DNA from 3 places in the Priestia sp. 40 genome. Region 1 is predicted to be linked to each of the others. Evidence: riboswitches for the same ligand, from Rfam matches in the RefSeq annotation. Region 1 holds a riboswitch; each other region holds the start of a gene.

Evidence for each region. A riboswitch is a leader RNA that binds a small molecule or an ion and turns the genes downstream of it on or off. The one in region 1 is predicted to bind thiamine pyrophosphate.
Region 2: linked by a shared signal. The riboswitch ahead of thiC (phosphomethylpyrimidine synthase ThiC) and the one ahead of ACO1DI_RS16970 (thiamine phosphate synthase) in region 1 are both predicted to bind thiamine pyrophosphate.
Region 3: linked by a shared signal. The riboswitch ahead of ACO1DI_RS15235 (acetylornithine deacetylase) and the one ahead of ACO1DI_RS16970 (thiamine phosphate synthase) in region 1 are both predicted to bind thiamine pyrophosphate.

What each region holds. Positions count from the first base shown of each region.
Region 1 is NZ_JBMPZA010000015.1:407,891-412,344, forward strand. Features, by position in the region: gene ACO1DI_RS16955 (thiazole synthase) at 1-360, opposite strand, end outside; gene thiS (sulfur carrier protein ThiS) at 366-569, opposite strand; gene thiO (glycine oxidase ThiO) at 566-1,693, opposite strand; gene ACO1DI_RS16970 (thiamine phosphate synthase) at 1,677-2,300, opposite strand; TPP riboswitch at 2,423-2,524, opposite strand; gene ACO1DI_RS16975 (hypothetical protein) at 2,683-2,898, opposite strand; gene ACO1DI_RS16980 (fluoride efflux transporter FluC) at 2,946-3,278, opposite strand; gene ACO1DI_RS16985 (fluoride efflux transporter FluC) at 3,335-3,733, opposite strand; gene ACO1DI_RS16990 (amino acid ABC transporter substrate-binding protein) at 4,075-4,454, shown strand, end outside.
Region 2 is NZ_JBMPZA010000015.1:510,679-515,132, forward strand. Features, by position in the region: gene ACO1DI_RS17465 (undecaprenyl-diphosphate phosphatase) at 144-968, opposite strand; gene ACO1DI_RS17470 (hypothetical protein) at 1,426-1,716, shown strand; TPP riboswitch at 1,798-1,912, shown strand; gene thiC (phosphomethylpyrimidine synthase ThiC) at 2,026-3,795, shown strand; gene ACO1DI_RS17480 (VanZ family protein) at 3,963-4,418, opposite strand.
Region 3 is NZ_JBMPZA010000015.1:59,745-64,198, forward strand. Features, by position in the region: gene tenA (thiaminase II) at 1-468, opposite strand, end outside; gene ACO1DI_RS15235 (acetylornithine deacetylase) at 474-1,751, opposite strand; TPP riboswitch at 1,866-1,968, opposite strand; gene ACO1DI_RS15240 (MupG family TIM beta-alpha barrel fold protein) at 2,188-3,198, opposite strand; gene ACO1DI_RS15245 (PTS transporter subunit EIIC) at 3,195-4,454, opposite strand, start outside.

The DNA of each region.
Region 1 (4,454 bases):
CAGCTCTTCACTAGCTTTTAATGTTTCAACTGGATCAGGAAGCAGCGTTTTATCACATCCAATTACTTCTACTTTCACCATGTCACAAAGTCCAGAAGCTTTAGCTAATTTAGCAATACGTACCGCTTCTTCTGCAGTTTTTGCTCCAGCCGTGTTAGGTAACAGAGTGAAACGCTTCACATCAAGCGCTTCTAGTAAATTAGGCTGATTTTGATCAAAAATATCCATTCGTCTAACAGCAAATGTTAAAATTTCTGTTTCCGACTCTTCTACCGCTTGACGCTGAGTCGTAAAGTCCGGAAATTTCCCTGTTCCTAATAATAAACGTGAATTAAATGTATATTGTCCAATTTTTAACATACTCTTCATCCTCCTCCTACAAATGAAACGACTTCTAATGTATCTCCATCTTTTAAACTTGCATCACTATGTTCTTCTTTTTGTAAAATGTTCTTGTTTAGCTCAACAATTACCACTCGTTCATGCAGGTTCTGAGCCTGCAACAAGTGCTCGACCGTTTCAATTTCATCTCCAACAGTAACGTTCTTACCATTAATGATTAGATTCAATGAACTCCCTCCATTACTCTCGTTAGCTGAAATGATGTAAAAAATGAATGATTCGGCTCTTTCCCTACCAAAGCATCAGCCATAATTTTTCCAGTTGCAGCACTTAATAAAATACCGTTTCGGTAGTGGCCAAACGCCATGTGTAGATTCGCTATTTCAGGATGCTCTCCTAAATAAGGCCAGCCATCATTTGTTTGTGGACGAAGACCTGCCCATGCTTTTTCAAATGTGGCTTCTTTAATAGCCGGCAGAAGCACAGCAGCTTTATCCAGCAGAAATTGAATACCTTGTGCAGAAACGGTCTTAGTAAAATCATGCTGCAGCTTAGTTGCCCCGATTACGATTCTTCCACCAGCCTTTGGCACTAAATAAAAACCTTCATCTAAAAAAATCGTTTTAGAAAGCAGCGGCTTATGACTTTGAAGAGCAATACACTCTCCTTTTACAGGAAATACCTGACCTAAATGTTCAGAAGAAATAAAACGTTTAGCCCATGAGCCTGCTGCGATCACTACTTTTCCTCCATAAAAAGAGCCTTTAGACGTCTGTACACCTTTTACTGTTTCATTTTCCGTAATAAGAGAATGAACGTCACAGTATTCAAATACATCTGCTCCGTGATACAAGGCTCCATGAGCAAGAGCATGTGTTAACTTAGCCGGAGCTAGCTGGCCGTCTCCAGGTATTGTAATGGCTCCGTATATGTCTGGAGAGAGCCCCGGTTCTAACAACCGCGCTTCTTTTACGTCGATCCATCTTACATCTTTGTCCCATTGATGATGCTGATCGGCTTTTTTCTTTAATACGTGTGCATCTTCTTCTGTTACAGCGACTTTTAATAAGCCTTTTTGAATAAGCTCTACGTCGATTGCCGTTTTTTCTTTTAGTTCCTTCACCAGTTCAGGAAACATACTTCTGCTCTTAATAGCAAGGTCTAAAAGAGGACCTTCTTCATCAATTTCAGCTTGAGCACCTAAAATACCAGCAGCTGCACTTGAAGCTTCACAACCAATTTGATTGCGCTCAAGAATGGCTACTGACGCTCCTTGTTTTGACAAATGATAAGCGATAGAAGAGCTAATTATGCCTCCTCCGACTAACAGTACATCATAATGCTGCTTCATTTTCTCCACCTCCAGATGTCCATATATGAGAATATTGTTTGATTGCTTTAAGCGGATCTTGCGCAAGCATGACACCAGACATCACAGCTATACCGTGTGCTCCTGTTTGCAGCACCTCTTTGGCATTTACAGGTGTAATTCCACCAATCGCAATAACTGGTATCTTCACAGCGTCTACTACTTCTTTTAACGCTGCTATCCCTCGGCTTTTTAATTCTTTTTTTGAATGAGTTGAATAAATATGTCCGTATAGAATATAGTGAGCTCCATCTTTTTCAGCTTCTAGAGCTTCTTCCACAGAGTGAACTGATTTTCCGACAATAAGAGAAGGAAATGCGTCTCTAACGCACGAAACGTCTAAACTATGATAGGCAAGCTGCACCCCTTTTGCTTTTAAAGCATGCGCTACATCAACTCGGTCATTTACAATAATTTTAGAGCGACAAAATGGCAGGCTTTCTAGTAAACATTGAATCTGCTTTGCTGTTTTCTTTTTTTCTCTAATATGAATGGCACCCGCAAAAGGCACGATAGCCGTTAAAATGTCCCGAACCTCTTCAATTGGCTGCTTATCTGTTGTAATGACATGAAATTTAGGAATATCCATATGATCGAAACCTTTCCATTCAGAATAAAGAGAAATTTCAATCACTTTATCTTGTGTAGAGGGCTTTATTACATACAAAAAAACCACCCTACAACGTAGAGTGGTTAGCATGTATCGTTATGTAAACATGATCGCCACTTCCCTACGCTGGTACAAACCAGATCAGGTTCAAAGGGTCCGAAATGCATTCGTCTCAGCTTCAAAAAGCTCCCCTAGTGATTGCTATTTATTGATTTTGTTTTTGCACTTAAAATTATAACACAACTAGATGTAAATACAATATCTCTTTATGCTCTTACGGCTCTCTTCCTTTTATAGATGTATCTTTTAAGCTTCTTTACTAAGAGGCCCGGCGCACCGCACCATTCTGCTTTTTATATGGTTAGTAATCGGTATAGTCGTCAAATTCTTCTTTGTCTTTTTCCTTTTTCCGATCCCATATAAACAGCAGGAGTAACATAATAAAAGTTAGAATATAAAAACCGTAAAAAATAAATGCCGCCACAACATTTATAAATAAAAATAAAAAACCGATGATCTGACCTGCAACAGCAACAATCAACAAAATGTATTTCCAAACTTCTGCTTTTCTATCCATTCTCTACTTCTCCGTCTTTTTGTTTTTCCCTACTAGAAACGTTCTCTTTATTTAAATAAAAACGTTCCTGCCAGTAAACCCACTGTAAATAAACCAATTGTTCCAAATGCTGAAATCCCCACGTACACCAACATTTTCTGATAAGATTTTTCTCGAATTAACTGCACGGTTTCCACACTAAACGTTGAAAAAGTGGTAAAAGCCCCGAAAAAACCAATGCCGATCATTAGAAATATTGAATCATTATAAGCATGACTCGGAACCTTTCCATAATAACTACCGTAAAAAAGACCAAGTCCAAACGCACCAAGCAAGTTAACAAACAGCATTGATACTGGAAAAGGAGGATTTGAAGCTGTTTTTGTAACCTTTAATCCCAAAAGATAACGGCATATGCCTCCAGCTGCCCCCCAAGTGCCAAGCTCACTATGCTCATTTACTTCACCTCATGTACTTTTACTAAATTTTTTCCTGCCGTTTCACCGCATAGATAGCCTGCTAAAGCAAAAAGGATTCCGCCTACTAAAGAGACAATGAAATAAATGGCTCCACCCCATAAATAATGCTGAGTGAGAGAAACGAAGTCTCCTGCAAACGTTGAATACGTGGTAAAACCGCCGCATAAGCCCACGCCTAGTCCAAGCTTGATCCATTCCTTTGGCTGTTTCCACGCAAAAAATCCCGTTAATAGTCCTAATATGAAGCTACCTAATAGGTTTTCAATTACTGTTCCTATTGGATACCCCGTATATAATAAGGAAAGATTTAGAAAATAACGTGCATACGTACCAGCGATAGCACCAAAGGCAATTGAGATTAAGTTTATGGCTTTCATCATATCGCTCCGTTTCATAAATTCTTCTTTAAGTGTACCATAAGGAATTTATTTCTACCTTAACATTTAACTATATGTTTATTGCACCAAAAGTCATGAAAAAATGAAAGAGAAAATCGTCGCATGAAACTTCCTTTTTACTCCTCGGATATCCCTTAAAAATCCATTTAATCCAAATTCTAAAATCTTTCTGTATCCTTATGACAAACCGTGTATAGAAGGTATATTTCCCTTATTTTAAGTCACATTAATCGTATAAGTTTTTTTTGTTGACTTTTGCTGTGTTCTTGTTTAGTATCACAGAGTATCATTTCCTATCAGAATACTAGGGGGTTTAGAAAATGAAGAAATTTGCTGCACTTTTGTCGCTACTATTAGCTTTCACAGTTGTGCTTGCCGCATGCGGTTCTAGCTCAAAAAATGAAGCAAACAATGGAGACAATAAATCTTCACAAGAGGATTTATATAATAAAGTGAAAAAAGATGGTGTATTAACAATTGGAACTGAAGGTACATACCCTCCGTTCACTTTTCATGATGACAAACAAAAGCTAACTGGGTTTGATGTAGAATTGGCTCAAGAAGTAGCTAAACGTCTTGGCGTAAAAGCTGAGTTCAAAGAAACACAGTGGGATGGCATGTTTGCTGGATTAGATGCTAAACGATTTGACATGATTGCTAATGAAGTTGGTATTCGTGAAGATCGTCAAAAGAAATACGA
Region 2 (4,454 bases), 100 kb from region 1:
TCAATACCTATGTTTATAAAACGCTTTCAAAAGGCGATAATATATATTTATGCAAAAAAGCTATTGCAACATTGCAATAGCTTTTTCTTGCTCTTTGAGTCTCTATTAGAAGTTTAAGGGACTAAAGAACACGCGTATTTATTTTATAAAAATACAAAATATAGAATAGCTGCTAAAACAATTCGATAAATTGCAAATGGCACTAATTTGATGCGATTAATTAATTTTAGGAAAAAGCGAATGGATACCAGCGCAAAAATAAAGGCGCTGATAAAACCGGCAATAAAAAACGGTAGTGCATCTGATGTGAAGTACTGCCAGTTTTTAATCAATGAAAGTCCGCTTGCTCCTGCCATGATTGGCACTGCCATAATAAATGTAAAATCTGCGGCTGCCTTATGGCTCATTCCAAGAAGAACCCCTCCTGAAATCGTTGAGCCTGAACGAGAAAAACCTGGCCAAAGAGCAATACATTGAAACAGTCCTATACCTAGTGCTTGTCCATAAGACATTTGGTCCACCGTCTCTACACGCGGACGTTTAGGTCCAAACAAATCTGCTAGAATCATTAATACAGCTCCAACCACTAAGCCAATTAGCACCGTATTTAAAGAAAACAAATGTTCATCAATGTAATCATCAAACAAAAGTCCTAACACTCCTGCGGGTAACAGACCAACAATTACCTGCATTAAATTCAAGCGATTTGTCGGTCCAATTGGAGCAGCTGGTTTTTTTCCCAATCCTAATAAATTAATAAAACGATCTTTAAAAATAACAACTACTGCTAAGATCGACCCTAGCTGAATAACAATTTTAAATGTATTAGCTACTGGAGATGAAAATAATTCTTTTGAATTTAACCACAGGTCATCCACAATAATCATATGCCCAGTTGACGAAACAGGAGCAAACTCTGTTAAACCTTCTACAATCCCTAAAATGATTGCTACAATAATTTCCCACATAAAGCTATATACCTTGCCTTTCTTTCAAATTAATAAGCTTATCGCTTCGTTTTACATGCTCAACTATTTTCCTATTTTGACACTTGCTTTTTTATCATAATTGTTAAAACTATGAAATACAATGTGTATTTGCAAAAAGATAAGAATCTTTAATAATTTGTAATAAAAACCTTACATGCTAGAACCCAAAAACAAGATATCAGCTTTTATTTGTTTTAAAAAGCAGTCGCTGTGTTCGGTATACATTCCGGGCCCTTAGCTAAAAATGAATCATCTAGACTATTTTTCTTTGGTGTGAAAAAATGACTAAATCATTATGTTTTTTCCATACCCTTTACTGTCATCTATCATTTTAATCAACTAGTGCTTGCTTATACGACATATCCCCTAAGTAATTTGAAACTTTTTTCTCTCTTTTCTCGTATATAATAGTATCTTTTTTAGGAGGCTTTTTACTATGAATGGAAATGTACGTACAATGAAATGGGTTACTGCTGGGTATGAAGCGTTACTCGGAATTCCTTTAATTGGCGCTGGGATTGTTATGGGCTTTAGTTATACCCCTCTTTTTATTGGATTTATTCTTCATGCTATCACACTCATTTTAGCGAATAGACGCGGGTTATCTGCTTATGGAAACATACTAGGGCTTGTTACCTCACTGGTTGCTTGGATTCCATTTTTAGGATTTATCATGCATATTATTACAGCTATTGTAATTGCAATCGACGCTGCTAGACAACGCTAATTGTCTAGCTTTTTTATATTAAGGGTTGATTTTTTACCGAATGATGGTAAACTTAAGCCGTAAATTGAATAATTCGAATGTTATTTCTACTAGGGGTGTCTGATAGCTCAGACTGAGAGAAGAGTGCAATAAAACTCTTTAACCCTTTGAACCTGATTTGGGTTATACCAGCGGAGGGAAGTAGTCTTGAAAAGAATAGTATATGTTTATTCTTTTTTCGCCTATTCCATCGGGTTCTGTCTATCACAGAACCCGATTTTTTTATGGTTCGGTATAGCTACACTTTATGCGAAACCGGAGGAATATGTAATGTCAAAACAAAATGTATCAGTTTCTATGAAAAAGCCTTTTCCAAACAGTCACAAAGTATATGTCCAAGGATCCAGAGAAGACCTTAAAGTACCTATGCGTGAAATTCATCAGTCTCCTACTACAGGATCTTTTGGTGAAGAAGAAAATAGTCCCGTACGTGTATACGACACGAGCGGTGTTTATACAGATCCCCGTTATGAAATTAATTTACAAAAAGGATTACCGGCTCTGCGCGAAAAGTGGATTGCAGAACGAAACGATGTAGAAACATATCAAGGCCGTACTGTTCAGCCACAGGATAACGGTTATTATGATGGTGATCCAAGAGATCAGTACGAGCGCTTTAACACTAGTCGTTTACCGCTGCGCGCAAAAAAAAATCAAAATGTAACGCAAATGCACTATGCGAAAAAAGGAGTCATCACACCCGAAATGGAGTTTATCGCTATTCGTGAACAGATGGATCCTGAAGTTGTGCGTGAAGAAGTAGCAAGAGGACGTGCGATTATCCCTAATAATATCAATCACCCTGAGAGCGAACCGATGATTATCGGCCGCAAATTCCATGTAAAAATTAATGCTAATATCGGAAATTCAGCTATTCGTTCAGCTATTGAAGATGAAGTAGAAAAAATGACATGGGCAACGCGTTGGGGAGCCGATACAATTATGGATTTATCAACAGGAAAAGATATCCATACAACACGCGAATGGATTATCCGCAACTCGCCTGTTCCTGTAGGGACCGTTCCTATTTACCAAGCGCTTGAAAAAGTAAAAGGCGTAGCAGAAGATCTAACGTGGGAAGCATACCGCGATACATTAATTGAACAAGCAGAACAAGGTGTTGATTACTTTACTATTCACGCAGGTGTTCTTTTACGCTATATTCCTCTAACAGCGAAACGTACGACAGGTATTGTTTCACGCGGAGGATCCATCTTGGCGCAGTGGTGTTTAGCTCATCATGAAGAGAACTTTTTATATACTCGCTTTGAAGAAATCTGTGAAATCTGTAAAGCATACGATATTTCTATTTCCCTTGGCGATGGGCTACGTCCTGGTTCCATTGCAGATGCTAATGATGAGGCACAGTTCGGTGAATTAGAAACGCTTGGCGAACTAACTAAAATTGCTTGGAAACACGATGTACAAGTTATGATTGAAGGTCCTGGACACGTCCCTATGCACCTTATCAAAGAAAATGTAGATAAACAAATGGAAATATGCCAAGAAGCTCCCTTCTATACTCTTGGACCGCTTACAACCGACATCGCTCCAGGCTATGACCATATTACATCAGGTATTGGTGCTGCAATGATTGGATGGTTTGGGACAGCTATGCTTTGCTACGTAACGCCAAAAGAACACTTAGGTCTTCCAAATAAAGAAGACGTTCGAGAAGGGGTTATTACCTACAAAATTGCTGCTCATGCCGCTGACCTAGCAAAAGGCCATCCAGGAGCACAAAAACGCGATAACGCGCTGTCTAAAGCAAGATTTGAATTTAGATGGAATGATCAATTTAACCTGTCACTAGATCCAGAGCGCGCAAAAGAATATCACGATGAAACACTTCCCGCTGAAGGTGCTAAAACAGCCCATTTCTGTTCAATGTGTGGACCTAAATTCTGTTCAATGCGTATTTCCCAAGATATTCGTAACATGGCTCAAGAAAATGAAAAAGATGTAAACGAAGTAAGAGAAGAAGGAATGAAAGAAAAAGCTAAAGAGTTTGTTAACAGTGGTTCAAATATCTATCAATAATGAAGTAGAACAGCTTAAAGAACAAATTAAGCTGCTTGAAAGAAAGTTATTATTTGTTCAGCAAAATTGTCAGCACATTATCGTTGAATCCTCACATTCTTCCGTAAAGCGCTGCATTAAGTGTTTCTATCAACAAGATGCAAAAAGGACTTCGTAAAGAAGTCCTTTCATCTTTTTTTGAAACGTGCTTTCAGCATGTTCTTAACCCAATATAGTATTTTAATAATAACCCAGCCTATAAATGTACCTAGCGTGTTCAAAAAGATATCATCAATATCAAATACTCGTTCCGTTAGCTTGTACTGTAAAATTTCAATCAGAAAACTGATTAAGAAACCCGTCGTAAACACTTGAATAAAACCATCAAACCACTTCATAAACATAGGAATAAACATTCCAAGCGGCGCAAACATCACAATATTTCCCAGTATATTTGTCAGAGTGAGCATTATATTCCCACTGTCCCACATCAGACGGATCGTGCTAAATAAATCCAAGTTCATTGCTTTTCCGTAAACATGTTCGTTTTCCCTTATGAGAGTTGCATAAATGACCACTGCCGTATACGCAATAAACAGAGTGAACATGACTTTTTTAACGATTGATCTGATGCTTACCTTCACTTCAACATCACCTTCTTTGACTCCCAAAACCATTTA
Region 3 (4,454 bases), 350 kb from region 1:
AAATTCATTGCTAGCTCCAGGCTTTTCACTGAGTTCTTTTCCTATTTCCCAGTAGCTCCACATACAAGGCAAAAGAGCCGCCACTAATTCAGCTAATGTTCCGCTTTGACCAACGTGTAGCATATAGTGTGTGTATGCAAGCGTTGTAGGCGATGGCTGCGCTTTTTCTAATTCTTTTTCGCTGATTTCAAATTTCTTGGCATACTCACGGTGAAGGCTCATTTCTTCATTTAACGTAGAATCTAAAAGGCCTGCAAATTTCCCCATCGTTTGAAGATCGGTAGCTTTCATGACTCCAATTGCAAATAACTTGGCATAATCAATTAGGTAAAGGTAATCTTGAATCATGTAAAAGCGAAACTTTTCCTTTTCAAGCGTTCCGTCTCCCATTCCCTGTACGAAGGGATGATTATGATTTTGACGCCAAATAGGCTGCAGCTTTTCGTATAATCGTTCACTAAATTTCATGATGATCACTCCTTATGCGTATGCAGCCACGTATAAATGAACTGCACCATCACTTTTGTATATTGAACAAGCTGATTAATATCTAATTGTTCGTTCACAGCATGTGCATTTGCTAAATTTCCCGGACCGTAAATAGCCGCCGGAATTCCCGCATCAGCTAGCCATCCCCCGTCTGTTACGCTAGTTGACACATCAATTGGAGGCTTTTTCCCTTCCATTTGTTCATGAGTCTTTGCAAGCAGCTGCACTCCTGCATGATTTTCATCAATTTCTAATGACGGAAAGATTTCTCCTCTGTCTTCAATCATCGATGTGCCTCCCCATTCAAAGGTTGGCAGATTGTCTTTTAACCATGGATCCGCTTTTGCAATAGCTAAAATGTATTCTTCCACTTCTTTTGATACTTGGTCGTACGATTCATTGGGATAATAGTGAACGGTGATCCACAGCCTGCATTCATCTGCAATAAAAGCAGCATGTCTTCCGCCTTCGATTACTGCTGGATTAATCGTATTTGTCCCTGGCAAAAATCCTGGATAGCTCTTTGTAACAGCCCAGTGACGCTCCAATTCTTGCAGCCCTCCGATCACTTTTGCCATCTTTTCAATAGCGCTTGCGGCTAAAAGCCCTCCTCCAGCATGAATCATACTTCGGCGTGTACCGTCATGATAGGTTTTACTGCTTTTTATCGTAATCCATCCCGTGATCACTCCGCCTTGACCTTGAATATGTAAATCACTCGTATCCGCTACAAGCGCAAAGTCAGCTGTATACCCTTTCTGACAGCATTGCAGCGTACCTGCCTCTCCTACTTCTTCTCCTACAACGGATTCAAAAATCAAGTCTCCCGGCAGTTTGATTCCTGCTTCCGTTAAAAGCTGAACTGCAAACAACGCTCCTGCCAAGCCGCCTTTCATATCAGCAACTCCGCGTCCGATGATTTTATTGTCTTTCACGACAGCTTCAAACGGATCTGTTTCCCATTTTTCATTTTCTTGTACCTCAGCAACATCCATATGACCGTTAATAATCAGGCTTTGATAGTCAGCTGATTTTTGTCCTTTTAACGTACCCACTACGATGGGGTCGTTAGAATATAAGTCCCACATATCAATGGAGAAACCGCAGTTTTTAAGAAAATTCGCTACGTGCAGCTGCGCTTCACGAGAATTTCGTGCAGGAGGCGCTGGCGTTTTATACGAAACAAGCGTTGTTAATAACTGGATTAACTCTCCTTTGCGCTCCTCTACCTGTTTGACAAGCAAATCAATTGTTTCTTCCATTTATGACACCTTCCTTTACGCATAAAAAAACACTTCTTTCGCAGGAAAGAAGTGTTTTTGTTTATGTACACAAAATTATTATAACGAGTTCGTAAGGAAATCCCATACAAAACATGCATTACAATACCTCTTTCCTACGCTAGTATTACCTAGTTCAGGTTATAAGGGTTAAGACTTCTCGTCTCTCTCAGCTTCGAAAGCACCCCTAGTGGTGTTGTATCTCTATGAAATTAATCTATTATCATATGTTTACCTGTAATAGTTTTATCATAGTAAAGCGTTTTATTCAATAGAAAGGTTCATGATAGGGTAATGAAAATAGTTTCCTTTTTAGTAAAATAAAAAGCACACACCTTCTTCAAGCAGTGTGTGCTCTTTGTTTTTGTAAGATTACTAGTTAGCTATTGGCTTCTTTAAAAATACACGTTTTTTCCATTTAGACAGTAATAAGCTCAAGTTTTTGACCCGATCTCACTAACGAAAGCAGTTCATGATCTTCTTCTATCACATGCCCAATCACGTTAACATTAGCATTTGCAGGCAAATTCCTTTTAGCTATTTGAACCTCTCCTCTGTAACGTCCGTAGCCATCATTGTCCATTGTAATTGCTCCAATTCCGCGCTCGACTGTATGATATGGCGGCACTGGTTCTACAGATCGTGTATCCACCAAACGCAGAACGTCTCTTGATATATCCGGACGCACGCTGTACGTTCCCTGTATATGAGGTGAACGAATGCGTAGCGGAATAATGCGGTTTTCTTGATATTGAACTAAACGTTTTAATAAACTTGAACTGGCGTATGGATCTCCAATATAAACCTCCGTTACTCCGCATCCGTATAAATCTACTGCAGAGATAAAAGGACATCTATTACGGTCCTTCTCTCTAGTAGGAAGACCTTGATAAATAGGACCTCTCTTTTCGCCTTCTCCAGGAGTATAAGCACACACTGGAATACAAAGTTCATTGAATAAATCTGTCTGCTGTTGAAAAAACGTTTCTTCAAGCCCTGTTTCAGGCCGCGGATAAAAATTATGCCAAGCAAGCAGCTGATGATGATGAAGGCCTGCAGATAACAGCGCTTCTATTTCTTGTTTTGACAATGTACTTGCATTAAGGGCAATATAAAACTCATTCGCAAGTAAAATCGTTTCTTCTACGCTAAAGCCATCGTCTAGTCTAATACCTGATACGCCAAGTGAAGATAGAGTCATAAGGCTTTCGATACCTAAATGAACTGGTGTATCCTTGGATACATCTGCATACACGCTTATTCCACACTCTCTAGCCACATGAAGCAATTCTTTTGCCCGTTCAGCCAAATCTCCTTTTTCCTCTGGAATGTGAAGTGAAGTGAATGCGCGTGTAACGCCGCATTCACTCGCTTCTACTAATCTTTGTTTGGCATCTCTATCGTTCAAATAAAACGAAATGCCAATCATTCAAACTCCCTCGCCATTTCATCGTTAAATCCAAAGAAATAGGTACAAATAAAGCCTGCTGCGTAAGCAATAACTAATCCAAGTAAATAAAGAAGAATTTGATGCGCATGAACTAAAAACGTAAGCGGTAAACCTGATACTCCCACTGCTACAGTTGCAATATGGAAGTGCGCCTGAAACGCTCCGCCGATTCCAGCTCCAAGACAAGCGGTTAAGAATGGCCGCCCTAAAGGAAGTGTGACTCCAAAAATAAGTGGCTCTCCGATTCCGAGCAGTCCTGAAGGAAGTGCGCCTCCAATTGCTCGCTTTAAACGTTTTTTCTTTGTTTTGATATAAATAGCAAAAGCTGCACCGACCTGACCGGCTCCGCCCATTGCTAGGATAGGAAGAAGCGGATCATCTCCAATTGAATTGATAAGCTCTAAATGAACAGGAGTAAGGCCTTGATGCAGTCCCGTAATGACGAGCGGCAAGAACGTTGCCCCTAAAACAAAGCCTGCTACAACTCCTCCAACCTCTAAAACTCCTAAAAGACCTTTTGTGATTCCGTCTGAAATCAAGCCGCCGATTGGCATGAATACCACATACGTAATAATTCCTGTAATTAACACCGTAACGGTTGGTGTAATAATAATATCCAGTGACTGAGGGACAAATTTACGTACTCGTTTTTCTAACACGGCCATAAAGATTGCTGCAAGCAATACGCCTATTAAGCCACCCCGCCCCGGCAGAAGTGCTTCCCCAAAAAGTTTAATATCAGCTATGGCAGGATTAATGACTAAAATACCGGCTAAGCCTCCTAGAGCTGGCGAACCTCCAAACTCTTTTGCGGCATTAATACCTACTAAAATACCAAGATAAGCAAATAAACCGCTTCCGATAACGGTTAAAAGAATAGCAATCTGTGAATCCGCCGGAAGCCACTTCGCTTGCACAGCTGCTTTTGTCACTCCAGTAATAAGTCCAGATGCTACAAGAGCAGGTATCAACGGAATAAAAATACTTGCAATTCGGCGAAGCAAGAGCTTAAACGGAGTTGCATTTTTTTCTTTTAGCTCCGATTTCCGCTGTGTTGCACGATTTTCTAAGTTAATACCGCCGGATTCATCAATTAGCTTTCCAAACTCCTCTGTTACTTTGTTCACTTTGCCAGGACCAATAATGATTTGCAGCGTCTCTTCTTCCACTAACCCGAGCACGCCTTCAAGTTTTCGTATATCTGCTTTTTTAACGATTGAATCATCTTTTACAGT